DNA from 2 places in the Leeuwenhoekiella obamensis genome. Region 2 is predicted to be linked to the other one. Evidence: riboswitches for the same ligand, from Rfam matches in the RefSeq annotation. Region 2 holds a riboswitch; the other holds the start of a gene.

Region 1 (8,188 bases), 320 kb from region 2:
TCTTAAGGTTTCTACATGTTTCTCTGTCTGCTGAAGATGGATGATCATATTGATAAACCCTGTGATAAAAACAATAAGATACAGGGTCATACCTAGTTTAAAGATCGAGATCCCCTCAAGATCCACGAGTGCTGTATTTGTTTCTGCGATGATCACAAAAGAGAATAAAGCGACCAGCATTTCCAGATAAAGCGACAGCACGATCATATACAAGAAATACAATGCAAAACGCTTATAATCTTTAGTCAATAAATATCTAGGAACAAGAAACAGATTAAAGAAGTAACTACTTACCATTACAACAGGAAGCAGTAAAATAGCAAAGAAAAAAGCCAGCAGATGACTTTGCCAACTAAAGCCAAAAACGATCGTAAGAAAGAGCAATATCAATACCCAATAGCTCGTATGTAGCAGTAATCGTTTACTCATTGTGCTTATTCACTAAGATCTCGCTTATATTTGAATCTAATAAACAAACCATAAAGGTACTTTCTTGATATAAAGCAAAGCAAATGATCGAAATGTTTTTTAGAGGCGGCGTTATTTTTATGGGTGCACTTACAGTATTATTGCTACTTGTGATCATTCTCACGATCATTAATGCAATCGCTGTTTACTCAAACAAATTAACCGACTTCAACGAAGCAACAAAGAAAATCAAACGTATACGATCTGTGGGTTTGCTGGCTCTTGTCATTGGAGTGCTAGGTCAACTCATAGGGCTTTTCTCTGCTTTTAAAGCAGTAAAGATCGGTGAGGTAGAGGCATCTCCCAGTATCATGCAAGAAGGCTTTAAAATATCAGCGATCACCACTGTATATGGATCGCTTATCTTTTTGCTATCGCTTTTCTTTTGGTTCGTTTTAAAGCAAAAGGTTCGATCAAATACCGTACTTTCTACAGATAAGACTTAATGTATTTTTTGTTTTTTGGCTGTAGCCAAAAGAAATAGTACAGTTAGTTTATTGTCTTTTTTGTCTCAACGGTAATTGTAGATCCCTCTGCTAGCATCACAGAGTGTGGTTGCATTGTGTTTAAAAATGAAAACTGCTCACCGTATATCAGTCCAAAATCGGTATTGATCTTATACTCTTTTATTGGGTATGCAAGCCAGCTAGGATGAGTAACCTCATACTCATTTGTTTTCGTTTCGTTTACAGCTGCATAGCCCAATAGTGCTCTGTTATAAATTCGGTCTCACTGTCTTTTTCTATTTGCTGTGCTTGTAGCTCTGCTTCTAAACAAAAGGAATTTTCTTTTCCATTTTTGGTCCAGTAATATTCTACAGTACGCGAAGCATCATTTTCTTCCCAAATATGACGCATAGGCATGGTTTCATAATTCTCTTTATAGACGGAGTTCGCAACAAATGTTATTGCCCATTTAGGAACTATTTCTTTGATAAAAACAACTCCACGTTTCCACACGCCGTTTTCTAAACGTCTTACATAAAACCGTAAATTAACCTCCTCAAAATTTACATGATACGGCACTTTTACTCCTAGTAAACGAGTGTTTTTAAACATAAATCCAACTAGGCTCACATAGCATTTTCCTTCCCATAAATCTAATTCTGTTCCATGTGGTACGTACTTGTGCAGGACGGCTTCATCTATTACATAATTAGCCAAAGCTAGTTTGCGCCATTCGGCTTTAAGAAAACTCATAATTAGAACGTATTACTATAAAAATAAGCCTTTTTAAAGAAGCTATAAAAGAACGATCAAGGAAATATAAAATCTTTTGGCTGCAGCCAAAAAACTAATCTATTTATAATCCTTCCCTTCTCTACTTTGGTTTACAGAGGTTAGCCAGTTGGCAAGCTCGGCTTTCATTTTACTTGCTAATGCTGGTTCTTTGGTAAGGATATTATTTTCTTCTGAAGGATCATTAAGAAGATCATATAGTTCGAAGTTCTGCCCCTTCATATCCCGGATCAATTTGTATTGATTAGTTACCCATGAAATCTTGGGATTACAGATAAAACCGATGGCTTCATTGCGCTTTTCTGCTTTGCCGTTGATAGCATCCAGCAAGCTTATTCCATCTAAAGGACGATCGTCTGGATAATCGATATCTAGAATATCAATCAGTGTAGGCAGATAATCGCTCGTAACCATTGGGAAAGCTGTGCGTTTACCTGCTTCCCAAGTGCCAGGCCAGATCGCAAATGCAGGCACACGAACGCCACCTTCATGCAGACTTCTCTTTTTGCCTTTATAAATACCCGCACTTCCAGGAGTTTTGATTTCGGGACCATTGTCACTACAGAAAAAGATAATGGTCTCTTCTGTGATGTCAAGCTTTTTTAGGGTTTCCCAAAGTCTACCTATTTGCTCATCCATTGCGGTAATTGAACCATAATACAATTGCTCTTCTAGACTTAGGTCTTTATACATATCGCGATGCTCTTTATCTGTTACCACAGGTAAATGCGGCGTGTGCAACCAAACTGTTGTAAAGAATGATCGCTCTTGCTTCGTTGCTTTTTCTATAAAAGGCAATACTCTATCCATGATAACTCTAGAGTTATCGCCTTCTAGATTATCTACAGCTTTGATGTTTTCTCCCGTCCAATATGCGGTGCCGTAGCTCTGCACAGCTGACTTTCCTTCTACAGCACGCCACCCAAAATGCTTACTCTCATCTTCTTTAAAATTCACCGGATTTACCATGGGATCGTATGTAGGCACTTTAGATTCGGTGCAAAAGAACTCATCATACCCATGTTCTGACGGGATGGTGTACTCATCTATAAATTTTGCTTTACCTCCTCTATTTGCATCTGGCTCTGTAGTGGTTAAAGTACCCAAATGCCATTTACCAAAATGCCCAGTAGCATATCCTTCTTTCTTTAAAAGCTCTGGTATGGTGATCTCTCCTTGACGCAAGTGACCGCTATTTGCATAAGGCACATCTGTGCGCAACGGATTTCGTCCTGTTATAAAACTGGCGCGCGTAGGCGAACAAACCGCAGATGCCGAATAGAACCTGTCAAAGATCACTCCCCTACCAGCCATTGCATCCAGATGCGGAGTCTTAACAACATTATTCCCATTAAACCCCACATCAAACCATCCTTGATCATCTGTCATGATAAGGATAATGTTAGGTTGTTTATCCTTTGCTTTTTGAGCCATTAGGGTGTTCCCCAACAACACAAAACTTAAAAACAAAAACAGGCCGGACAGTCGGTAAGAATTCATGAGATGCGATTTAAAATAGAAATGCAATATATCCCTACTCTGCGGAATTCATTGTAAATCCTGTAGCCAATCATGGTAAAATTGAACACCCTCAAAAAAAAAAATATAATCTTTAATGCAGAAAATCAAAAGTTTACAAAACATAAGTTTGTACACTAAAAAGAAACCCCTCAATTTCTTGAAGGGTCCCACGATTATAGTTAAACGGTTGCTTCTACCGCGCGCATCTCACGCGCTGCGTTCACCATGGCTATCAGCGCCAGGCGTGTCTCTTCCCAGTGGCGGGTCTTGAGTCCGCAATCTGGGTTTACCCATAGTTGGGATGGTGATATTACCTTTTTGGCTTTCGCCAAAAGTTCTACCATTTCCACCATAGACGGCACCCGTGGGGAATGAATATCATACACCCCAGGACCTATCTCATTGGGATAATTAAATTCCGCGAAAGCGTCAAGCAACTCCATTTGCGAGCGTGAGCATTCTATGGTGATCACATCGGCATCCATAGCTGCGATATGCTGTATGATGTCGTTAAACTCAGAATAGCACATATGGGTATGGATCTGTGTGGCATCGTTAACGCCACTTGCCGAGATCCTAAAGGCGCGCACCGCCCATTGCAAATAGTTTTGCCAGTCTTCTTGACGCAAGGGCAATCCTTCACGTATTGCCGGCTCATCTATCTGGATGACCTTGATCCCGGCTTGCTCTAGGTCTACAACCTCATCCCTGATGGCTAGCGCTATCTGCGTGCAGGTTTCCATACGAGGTTGATCATCCCTTACAAAAGACCATTGCAGTATTGTTACCGGCCCTGTCAACATCCCTTTTACCGGTATGTAGGTAAGGTTCTGTGCATATTGCGTCCAGCTTACGGTCATTGCTTGCGGCCGTGATACATCGCCATAAATGATAGGTGGTTTCACACAACGGCTACCGTAACTCTGCACCCACCCGAATTTGGTGAACACAAAACCCTTCAGCTGTTCGCCGAAGTATTCTACCATATCATTGCGTTCAAACTCGCCATGCACCAATACATCCAGACCTATTTCTTCTTGCCAGCGTATCGCTTTACGGGTTTCTTCTTTAAGCAAGGCATCATACTCCTCTGCGGTTAAATTACCTTTTTTAAACTGTGAACGCCATCTGCGCACCTCAGCGGTTTGTGGAAAGGAACCTATCGTAGTCGTGGGATATTCTGGGAGATTCAGATTTGCATGTTGCAATGCTTGTCTGTGTTCAAAGGTGCTCTGTCGTTTATCATCAGCTTCGGTGATGTTTGCTACGCGTTCTTTTACAGCCGTGTCATGAATCAATGCAGCGCTTTTTCTACTGGCAATGGCTTGTGTATTGGCTACTAGTTTTTGCTGTGCCCCATTATCCTGCGGATTAACAACCAATGTTCTTAACCTGGCTATCTCGTCCACTTTCTGTTTGGCGAAAGCCAACCATTGTTTTATCTCCGCATTCAGCGATGTCTCGCTACCCAGGTCACACGGCGTATGCAGTAGCGAACAAGAAGGTGCTAGCATCACTCGGTCTGCGCCCAACTTGTCAATGGCTCTTTCAATAGTTTGTAACGATTTCTCGAAATCGTTCTTCCAGATGTTGCGACCGTCTACTAATCCCAGAGATAGTGACAAGCGTTCTGGCACAGCGTTAAGTACAGTATCAAACTGCTCTGGGCTACGAACCAAATCCACATGCAATGCACAAACCGGCAATGCCGTTGCCAATGCGGTGTTATCACGCAATCCTTCAAAATAGGTAGCGACCAAGGTTTTAAGTTTTGGGTGTTTTTGTTTTATTTCCGCGTAAGCGAGATGATAGGCCTCCTGCTCCTGCGGCGATAGGTTAAGCGCAAGGAACGGCTCGTCAAACTGAATCCACTCTGCCCCTTCTGCGGTTAGCTGCTCCAGTATTTCGTGATAAACGGGTAAAAGTTTTTTAAGCAGCTCGATACGGTGAAAACCGCTCTCCTTCTCCTTACCCAGCAAAAGATAGGTTACCGGGCCCAGCAATACGGGTTTTGTGAGTATGCCTTTTTTTTTGGCCTCCTTAAATTCTTCTATCACCTTGGTAGAGAACAACGAGAACTGCTGGTCTTTACTGAATTCAGGTACGATGTAGTGATAATTGGTATCAAACCACTTGGTCATTTCCATCGCTTTGATGTCCAGACCGTCTTGTTGATACCCACGCGCCATGGCAAAATAGAGGTCGTTCTCTGTATTGCCTTGCTTAAGGATAACCTCATGATAACGTGATGGGATGGCGTTTACGGTAAGCGACATATCAAGCACCTGGTCGTAATACGAGAAATCGTTAGACGGAATCAGGTCAATACCGGCTTGCTGCTGCAGTTTCCAATTGGCCACACGGATGTCATGCCCCGTTTTCCAAAGTTCATCAAATGAAATCTTACCTGCCCAGTAGTTTTCGCAGGCGCGTTTCAATTCTCTCTGGCTACCTATACGCGGATAGCCCAGAATGTGTGTTTGCATTTTCTTTTAACTTTAAAATGATACAATTAGTTAAAAGTTCCTGGCATGATTCTCTGCCATGCAAACGCGATATGTAAAAAGAAGATGTAGCGCAGGGTTGTAGTGTACAGACATAACTATCCTTATGCCGTACTTAATAAAACTGCACCAAACCTGACTTTTTGCTTCAGACCGCGAAAGCAAAGCCATAGCGGAAAAAGGCAGGTCTCCTGACTTATAACAGACTTTATCGACCTTCCCATAGGCTTGTGGCCTACAGTGGTACGCAAGGATAAAATCTAATCATGTTACTTACAGTTGCGCGACAGCTCTGGATTTGCACCAGATTCCCTATTAATGCACGTTATGTGTAACCCTTTCCGATAGATGAAAATATGTAAAGAACTAAGCGGTAAATGTAGGCATTGTCTTTTTGGTATGCTTTCTTTTTTATCGCTAGTTGCGTTTTAAGTATTAAGTAGTGAGTACAAAGTAGTGAGAAATTAGAAATACGAAAGTAGAAATTAGAAAGCTTGAGGGACGAATAATGAAATACGAAAGTAGAAATTAGAATGCTTGAAAGAAGAGGGATGAAATACGATGGATGTATGACTTAGGACTAATCCAATCTTTGTACTTAATACTCTGCACTAACAACTAGCAACACTACTGGTTATTGAGCGGAGCCGAAATAACACTTTGTTACAAATTAAACTTTGTACTCTATACTTAATACTCTGTACTAATCCAATTTCTAATTTCGTTTTTCTACTTTTCTATCAACAAACAACTCTACTGGCTATCGCCCAGAGCCGAAATAAAACCCTTTTCACTGATCTCAGTGCCTACTGTTTATCCAAAATCAGTCTGTTAATACGTATTTGATTTTTGCGCTCTTCACCAGGCATAAAGCGTATAGTGAGTGTCTGGCTAAAGTTATTTATTTCCAGATCACAGAGGTATAGTTTCTGCTCATCTACTGTGGTATCTGAATAAAAGTCCACCACATCGCCCACCTGCTTTTGACGTTGCCAAAGTTCTACTTTAGTTCCTCTAGGGCTTTTACCAATGTCTGCATAAAGTTTGTACATCCCATTAGGTATTTCGCTAAGCTCTATACGCATCTGCCCATCTCTTGAAGTAAATGTAGTGTGATCTACAAGCACATTACCAGCAAAGCTATACTTCATCAACTGTGGATATAACATATATGTCTCTGGTATATGCACAACACTCATCTTATTAGTAGGCTGAGTTTGTGTTGATACTATATTCTTATTTGCATAATACAGCGCCACAGAAGTATAGTCTACAGGCATGTTATTATCTTCAGGGCCATGCTCAATAGTATGTTGTATGTCATTTGTGAACGGCATCTTATCAGCTATAAAAAGTCGATATCCACCTGTTCTTGCATAGGGTAAAGAATAATCAAGCGCTCCATAGAGTGGTAAACTGATGCCTCTATCCCATCTATCTAATAATGCATACCAACCACCATTAAAGTAATCTTCACTACCTGTACCATGCACACGCATTTCACCATCTATGATAGTGACATCATCTCCTTCAAAAAAAAGAGTCATCCCGGGATTAAGCCCCTGTGCTTGTAATATTGTACCCACATAATGTCCTCTTCCATTCCCTTCTAATAACACATGTGGCTCTCCCAGAGCGGGATTACTATTCTTATTCCAATATGCATAAAGCTTACCCTCTTTTTTACTTTTGCGTTTATCTGCAGACCAATATATATCGGCAACTATAGGAATATTCTTTTCTCCTGCCCCTAGTTTTCTATAGATCAATTCTACACGCGCTTTATTATCATAAGGCATCGGGTATTTAAAGTAATTCACGTTATCCTTAGTCCCCATAAGTACACTTTGCATAGAGGTCTTGCCAAAGGCATACCCATAAAAATCTGCAATTGGCATATATATGGCTGCCGTAGTTTCGTCATCATAAGTGATTTTAATATCTACCTGCTTTTGTAAACCTTCATAAAGATCAGCGTGAGATAATTGAAATCCCATGATCCTACCACCCTCATAAAAATCTGCAAGTGTTATACTTTGGCCTGGAGCCAAAACCTTTTCTACATGAATCTTTTTATCTGCTTTAATTATCAGTGGCTTATCCCAAGTTTCTACTAATGTCTTAAGTTGATCTTTAATAGTATTAACATCTGAAACATTAAAGTTTTCAACCTCCTGATCATCAGGATAAATAGTATGTTGTATTTGATAAAACTCTAGCTTCTTACCTCTAAGAATGATCTTACATCCATTGTTAAATGGTATAGGAAAATATGAATAATATCCGCCTACCTCATTACCGCAAAGCGGAGCTTCAAATGGAAATACTTTACCGCTAAACAGATCTAAAAAACGAATTGAGTATTGAGGTTTCTGGCTTTCGCCAAAATAAAAATCAAGCGTATCTGTAGTGGGTGTTGGTGTCCAGATCCTATTGATCACACCCTTTCCCTTTGCT
Region 2 (8,188 bases):
ACAAAGGCAATGGGACCGGTAAATGCCGTGAGACTTCCTGCTAAAATACTAGTGGCGATTATGATGATGAAGCGGCTTTTTTTAAGGCTTACGCCCAAAGTCTGTGCGTACTGGTCGCCAAGTAAAAGGCTGTTTAACGTCTTTATTGAAAGTACAGCGAGCGCAAGACCAATACAATAACAAAGCGCTAAAATTCCTGTGCCTTGCCATGAGATATCGCCCAAGCTACCAAAAGACCAAAAAATATACCGCTGTAATTCTGATGCCGGACTGAAATAAGCTAAAATACTTACCACGGCAGCCGTCAAACTCCCAAACATCAACCCAATGATTAAAAGCGCCATGGCGTCTCTTACTTTTGCGGCCACGAGCATGACGATGCTCAACACTAAAAAACTTCCCAAACTCGCTGCGATTACCGTACCCCAATTTCCTGTTGTGGCAAATGTAGAAGCACCAATTGCTGCGCTGCCTAAAATCAAAAGTGCAACCCCTAAACTCGCGCCACTACTTATCCCTAGAACAAATGGTCCCGCCAGAGGATTCCTGAAAAACGTTTGCATCATGAGTCCGGCGACTGCGAGCCCACTGCCTGTGAGAATAGCAGCAATGGCTTTAGGCAAGCGATAATCTAAGATGATATATTGCCAAGCTGATTTTTTGGCTTGACCGCCAAAAAGAATACTCAAAACTTCATCAAGCGGAATCCAAACAGAGCCCAAAGCGAGATTTGCCAAGAAGACAATCATCACTAGGGCGCCCAGAAATAGAAACGTTTTTGTGTAGTTTTTACTAATCATTTAATGGCTTGAAAAAATGAGGTTCATATTCCTGAACCAGTTCAGGATGAAAGATTTTTACAAGGTCTTTTAAAACCCAATCTGGTCTGTTTGGCGCGACTTCATAATAGAGCAGTCCGCCGGTTTCTCCTTTTGCCGACCCAAAACCATAGATTTTCTTTTCCTGAAAGGCTTTGAACTGCGCATAAGCATCGCTGCTATTTTTCATTTCGGTGTACGATTCAAAGGCATTGGGGGCAATCCAAAAATCAGCGTTTTGTGCTTTGTCGAGCACTTCTTCCAGGCTTAGAGAAAGACTTCCTGTTCCTTCAGAATCTGCGTAGATGTATTGTGCATTTGCATCAGCTATGAGTTGGCCTGCCCAACTTTCGCCTCGAGGCAAATACCAAACATCTTTAAATAAAGCACCGCTTAATACCGTTGGGTTCGCTTTCGCGGAAGCGGCAAGTTTTTGAGTTTTTACGTACTCTGATTCTATTTCAGAGAAAATGGAATCAGCAACTTCTAATTTATTGTAGAAAGCGGCAAAAAACTTAATCCACTCAGCTTTACCTAGCGGGTCGCGCTCAACCCAATCACCGTTATAAACCACAGGAATTCCTGCACGTTTGAGAGATTCCAGCGCTTTGTTTTCTCCTTCTACGCCAAAACTTACAACAACATCTGGATTGAGATTTATCGTGGTTTCTGTATTGATGGTTTCATTTTGTCCTAACTCTTCAATTTTGTCGGCGTTGATAAGCGCTCTGGTCTTTTCTGAAGAAATAAAATCAAGATTAGGGAAGCCATTTAAGGTGTTCTCCACGCCAAGCATTTCAAGCGAGGGAATATGTGTGGTGCTTGTAACCACAATGTTTTTCACCGGAATTTTAACCGTTGCATCTGCTTTTATAGAATCTGGTAGCGTTATATTTTCTTCTACTAAAGCATACACAAAATCTTTCTTTGCATCAGGGAAAGCTTCGGTAACTGTAATGATTTTAAAACCTTCAAATTCTGTGATTTTAAAACCGTCAGCATGCTTTATTTCAATCTGTTTTCCGGATTTAAGCTGGATTTCATTGGATTTCTTTTTGGCGCAAGCCAAAACCAAAAACAGCGAAAAAAGAGTAAGTAGTCTCGTTATTTTCAAAACGTGATTTAATTATTGTTCAAAAGTATGCAATAATCATTCAACAAAATCCTGCGATTTGATATGCTTGCAAACTTATTTGCCATACCTTCGCCGCCGAATTTTGGTTGACTACCTCAATTTTTTTGAGATACGTCATTAAAAGGGAAGCAGGAAAAATGAGATTTGAGAATATAGAAATGAGATATTAGACATCGTCTTTTCTCCTTAATCTAACTCTTTTTCTTTTTAATCTGCGCTGTTCCCGCAACTGTATGCCTTTCGCTTTAAGCGAAAAATGCACACTCCAGCCACTTTCACCTCGCGTGATGGGAAGGCCGTGCACCAGGCGAGCCAGGAGACCTGCCATTTTTCACTATTGTAAAACCTTCGGGATAAAGGTTTGCATGAGAGATTTTCATGCCTTTTTCCGTATTAATCAATTTAAAAATGAACACAAAAAAGTATGTGTTTGCAGCCGGTGTATTGGCTTGCTTTTCTGGGTTTGCGCAACAGCAACCAGAAGAACTTAGTGAAGTAGTGGTGACAGATTCTAAGACGCCGCTTAAACGCGAAAACAGTGGTAAAGCTGTTGTAAAGATCACGCAGGAAGAACTAAAACAAAATCCTGGGAAGTCGCTTGCAGAGATCATCAACACTGTAAGCGGAATGGAAATTAACGGTAGCCGAAGCAACGCCGGGCAAAACTTGAGTTACTATGTGCGCGGCGGGAATAATCGCCAGGTTCTTGTGGTGATTGATGGTGTGCAAATGAGCGACCCATCGCAAATCGCAAATGATTATGATTTGCGTCTGCTAGATGTAAATACTATTGAAAGTATCGAGATCATTAAAGGTGCTGCGAGTACATTGTATGGTAGCGGCGCTGCAGCTGCAGTAATTAATATTACTACTAAAAAAGCTTCAGAAAATAGTATTCATGCGAGCGTGACAAGTGTTACGGGAACTAACGAAGCGCAGGATGACCGCGATTTTACATTGGCAGATTTTCGTAATAATATTAATGTGAGCGGTTCGCTTGATAAATTCACGTATCAGGTTGGTTTTGGTCATCAAAAAACTGACGGGCTTTCGGCGGTTGAGGGAACTGAGTCTGATCCCTTTAGTCGTCAAAATTATAATGCAAAAGTGGGTTATGGCTTAAGCCAAAATCTTAACGTGGGTGTTTATGCAGATTATGAAACGTATGATGCCGCTTATGATAATTCTTTTCCGCTGGAGGATGCAGATTTTATCGCTACTAGCGAGCAGAAGCGTATAGGTCTTACCAGTGACTTTGGGTACAATAATGGTAAAATCGTTCTAAATGCAGCATACAATACTATTGACCGCGCTTTTGAATCTAACTATCCTAGCGCTTATGAAGCAGATAGCTATGTGCTGGATCTGTATAACCGTTACACGTTTGGTGAGCAGTTTTATACCGTTTTTGGTTTTAATTATGTGGAAGGTCGCACAGAATATGGCGAACAAAAAAGTAGCACAAATGCTGATCCGTATGCAAATGTGGTTTACGTTTCAGACTTTGGGTTGAATGTAAATGCTGGCGCTCGTCTTAACAATCATAGCGATTATGGTAGCCACGCGGTTTATAATTTAAATCCGTCATATCGTTTTGATATCAATGATGGTTATGTGAAATTCTTCGGGAGTTATGCGACTTCTTACATTGCGCCGTCGCTTTCACAATTGTACGGTCCGTATGGAGCGAATCCTGAGCTAGAGCCAGAAGAAGACAGAACCATTGAAGGTGGGGTGGAGTTGAACAAAGGTATTTTCCGCGTAAGCGCAAACTACTTTAACCGTCTTGAGCAAAATTATATCAATTATGTGACGATCGATTTTGACACGTATGAGGCACTTTACCTTAACGTTGACGAAGATTTTACCGTGAGTGGAGTAGAGGCTGAGGCTGAAATTAACCCAACAGATTGGTTGCGTTTTAGAGCAAATTACACTTTCGTGGAAAGTCTAGACCGTCAAGGGCTGCGTATCCCGAAACATAAAGCCAATGCGATTTTAGGTATTGATCTTGACAAAAAGAGTTTTGCACAAGTGAGCTATCAATATACCGGAAGTCGCACAGATGCTGACTTTGTAAACGGCGGAAACGTAGAACTTGATGCTTTTAACCTTGTTGACCTGTACGTAAGTCGAAAAATTCTTGAGGACAAAGTGAATATCTTCTGGGGTTTCAGTAATATTTTTAACGAGCAATATACTGAGCTGGTAGGCTACACTACAAAAGGAAGAAACTTTAGATTTGGTTTCAACATGGAGTTCTAAATGAATCTCTAAAATGAAGATTAATAAAAAATCCGATGATCGCTCATCGGATTTTTTATTGACTATAATTGAGTTTTATTTTTTCACGACATCTACGTACATGCGTTGATACGTGAGGTTTTCCATACCTTTTTCACCAACAGTTGGTAAAACTTTAAAGTCTGCTCTTTGTTTGGTAAACGAGCGCGTAGAAGTTATTTCGTTTAAGGCTGCAGCCAAAAGTGGTTCGTTCACATCACCTAGCGTACCTAGATCAAATACATTTTCTTCTACTTCAACATCAGGATCAATACCATTTACAAAACCAGTTGTACCCGCAGCATTTGCAGAAGTAAAGATCAATGGCTGAATTGCATAAGTATGATTAGGATTTGCATCATTACGCTGAAAGTTTGGCGCTTCGCTATCATAAAATGTAGTTGACGCTTGAAACTTACCCACAGTAGTTGTCCCTATTTGAGTTACATCTATATAAGGAGTCAAGCCGTTAATTACAAGCTCGCTGGCAGAAGCAGAACTTCCTGTTGCGATAATGAAAACACGTCCTAGCTCTAGGCTATTAATATCTTCACCCGTTTTGATTTTTGTATTAAATCTGTTATTAAGCGTTTCAGGATCTTGTTGTCTAAATATTTCTTGGATTTGCGGGTTCCAAACTTCAGTTGAGAATATTTCTCCATCAAATTGACCTGTGATCATCGCTGCAAGATCTGTTGCTGTGCGCACAGAACCACCACCGTTATAACGTAGGTCTAAAACAAGATCAGTTACTCCGTTAGAATTAAATTCCGCGAAAGCATCATTAAGCTGTTTATCAAAGTTTGCTGTGAATGAGTTATACATTAAATATCCTATTTTCTCGCCATTTACATCTAGCGTCTTAGCAACGAGAATAGGATTCTCAGTAAGTTCTACTTTATTAAGATCTATGGTTTCGCCGGTAGATTGAACGGTAGAACCATTATAAGTTGCAAGTTCAATGGTATAGCTGTCTTGACTAAGTAACACGCGCGAAGCGTTTGATAAAGAGTTGCCTGTTGCAGTTAATTGCTGGCCATCAATTTTATTAAAAATATCGCCGCGCTCAATTCCTGCTTGATCTGCCGGACTGCCAGGTACAACATAGCGCACTACCGCCATAACATTTACACTACTTCCTGGTTGAAGTCTTAGTGTAAAATCAATACCATTTTGCAGAGTAACTCCTGCAAAAGAATTCTCAAGCTCAATATAATCGTCTGTGATAAAGCTAAAGCGATCGTTGTTTTGATCTACCAATCCATCATAAAAGAAACTCTCTGGCGAATCATAACTATTAAGAAAAGCTGTATACTCTTCATCAGTCTCAAATGCATCATCTGCAAGTACAGCAACATTGGGTTTGTAGAGATACCATATGTTCATCGCCTTCCAGATAAAATCATTGATCTCAAGATCAGAAGCCGGTTGAACTTCATCATCTCTGTCTTTAAAACAAGATGATGCGGTGAGTAACAAACAAAAACCCAATAGAATTAGGGAAATCTTCTTCATAATTTTCTTTTTCTTTAGAACCTTAAAATTACGGTATTATTGTTAAATGAAAATCTTTTGTAACAAAATACACAGTGGGTCGTCATCCTTGTAACTAACCACAACAGAACAATGAATCAGAACGAATTTCTAAAAATCGTTTCGCCATTTCAGGATAAGCTTTACAGGCTGGCAAGAAGATTGCTTGTCTCTGAGGCTGAGGCGAAGGATGCGGTTCAAGAGGTTCTTTTAAAACTTTGGACTAAAAAACAAAAGATCAAAGAGTATCGTAGTGTAGAAGCATTTGCCATCACTACAACAAAGAATTATTGTTATGACAAGCTCAAGGCAAAAAGTAGCAACAATCTTAAAATTGTACACAGCAATTATGAAGATAGCAGCTACGACACTGCCCGTCAAACCGAAGCAAGAGATCAGGTAGATCACGTTTTTAAACTAATGGAAACGCTACCAGAACAACAAAAGATCATTTTGCAGCTTAGAGACGTAGAGCAGTTTAACAATGCAGAGATCGCAAAACAACTTGATATGAATGAAACAGCCGTTAGAGTAGCGCTTTCTAGAGCTCGTAAAGCGATTCGCGACGGTCTAATAAAAAAACACAGCTATGGGATTAAAGAGAATTGAAGATTTGCTTGATGCCTATTTTGAGGGCGAGACAACGGTGCAGCAGGAGCAGGAGCTAAGAGATTATTTTTCAGGAGCAGATATCGCTCCACATCTTGAGCTATACGTGCCTATGTTTAATGCCTTTGTTAGCGCTCAAGGCGAAAAGTTCACAGGTACCATTGATCTTCCCCAAGAAAAAAGAAGATTATACTGGATACCCGTTGCAGCAAGCATCGCAGTAATTATAGGAGCCTTTGCTTTTTTTGGCGGAAGCCTTAACAACAATAATGATTATGGCACTTATCAAGACGCAGATGTAGCCGCGCTTAAAGCAAAGCAAGCCATCGTGATGATGTCAAACTTTATGAATAAGGGAACAGATCAACTTAAAGTGATCGATGAGTTCTCAAAAACAACTAAAGAATACGTAAAATAAAACACCCCTATTTAAATCAAAGAAAAATGAAAAAACTATTTGTTATCGCAGTGGCCCTTTTTATGACCAGTATGAGTTATGGCCAAGACAGGTTTGATAAATTCTCAGACATGAAAGAGGTTTCTTTCATGAGCATGAAGCCTAAGCTTTTTAAGCTAGCCGCAAAATTAGACCTTAATACATCAGATCCAGAAATGCAGTCTTACATAGATCTTGTAGATAATCTTGAGACAATTAATATGTACACCAGTACAAATGCGTCTATCAAAGATCAAATGCGCAAAGAAGTTTCATCATATATCAGCAGCACAGGTATGGAAGAGCTAATGCGTGTGAAGCATGAAGATAAGAATGCTAAGTTCTATTACATACCAGGTAAGAACGATGATTTTGTAAAAGAATTCTTCATGTTCATAGATGGTAACATAGACGGCGATGATCGTGTTGTGATCTTTAAACTTACCGGGAATATTGATCTTAATCAAGTAGCAAAATTGGCTAACGATCTTAACTTCCCAGGTGGAGATAAACTTAAAAATGTAGATGGTGATGATAAGTAAGAGTTTTTTCAAGATACTTTTTGGAGCATTCCTAGCGCTTGCAGTTGTAAGCTGTAAGAATGGACAATCGCTACAAGAGTATTATGTGGACAATAAGGAAGATCCCAACTTTGTTCTGGTTGATATTCCTACTAGTTTGATAAGTCCAGATAGCCAGATGCTAGACGAAGAGCAAAAAAAGGTGCTCTCAACAGTGAAGAAGATAAACATGATGGCCTATAAACTAGATAACGAAACTAAAGATCGTTATGACACAGAGGTCAAAAATGTAAAAACCATTCTCTCTAGTGACGATTATGAAGAGTTAATGACGGTAGGTCACGGCGACCAGAATATGAGACTTTACTTTAAAGGTGAAGAAGAAGCCATAGATGAGATCGTTGTTTTTGTAAACGATAATGCTAAAGGTTTCTTGCTAGCTAGAGTTTTAGGAGATGACATGAACATAGGCGATATGTCTAGCATGATAAAATCTTTTGAAAACGGAGATGCAAAAGTAGACATCTCTCAGTTTGAAGGCATCATGGATGTTTTCAATCAATAATAAATTTACATTCATCAATCAGTTAAAAGCGAATACCACAAGTATTCGCTTTTTTCATTTTATCATAACTTAAAATGATGACATAAGACAGCTTTTCCTAATTGTCATGATGTAATTTTGCACAGAATTACAACCAGAAAAACTATGAATAAGGGGATCTATATCGCAACGCTAGAACCAGACAGTGGTAAAAGTGTTGTTTCACTGGGACTAATGCGCACATTGCTGGGTAAAGCGGCAAAAGTAGGTTACTTCAGACCTATAGTAGATCATAAAAAAGATGGTGAG

The links. A riboswitch is a leader RNA that binds a small molecule or an ion and turns the genes downstream of it on or off. The one in region 2 is predicted to bind cobalamin.
Region 1: another riboswitch for cobalamin. It lies ahead of metE (5-methyltetrahydropteroyltriglutamate--homocysteine S-methyltransferase); the one in region 2 lies ahead of ACZ5L8_RS04075 (TonB-dependent receptor plug domain-containing protein).

The regions. Positions count from the first base shown of each region.
Region 1 covers NZ_AP029251.1:598,623-606,810, reverse strand. The annotation lists gene ACZ5L8_RS02760 (LytR/AlgR family response regulator transcription factor) at 1-429, opposite strand, end outside; gene ACZ5L8_RS02755 (MotA/TolQ/ExbB proton channel family protein) at 513-914, shown strand; gene ACZ5L8_RS02750 (YqjF family protein) at 1,155-1,667, opposite strand; gene ACZ5L8_RS02745 (sulfatase family protein) at 1,767-3,140, opposite strand; gene metE (5-methyltetrahydropteroyltriglutamate--homocysteine S-methyltransferase) at 3,407-5,713, opposite strand; cobalamin riboswitch at 5,896-6,086, opposite strand; gene ACZ5L8_RS02735 (glycoside hydrolase family 172 protein) at 6,538-8,188, opposite strand, start outside.
Region 2 covers NZ_AP029251.1:917,420-925,607, forward strand. The annotation lists gene ACZ5L8_RS04065 (FecCD family ABC transporter permease) at 1-800, opposite strand, end outside; gene ACZ5L8_RS04070 (ABC transporter substrate-binding protein) at 793-1,932, opposite strand; cobalamin riboswitch at 2,020-2,296, shown strand; gene ACZ5L8_RS04075 (TonB-dependent receptor plug domain-containing protein) at 2,362-4,218, shown strand; gene ACZ5L8_RS04080 (S41 family peptidase) at 4,294-5,751, opposite strand; gene ACZ5L8_RS04085 (RNA polymerase sigma factor) at 5,863-6,378, shown strand; gene ACZ5L8_RS04090 (hypothetical protein) at 6,359-6,796, shown strand; gene ACZ5L8_RS04095 (DUF4252 domain-containing protein) at 6,823-7,356, shown strand; gene ACZ5L8_RS04100 (DUF4252 domain-containing protein) at 7,346-7,900, shown strand; gene pta (phosphate acetyltransferase) at 8,045-8,188, shown strand, end outside.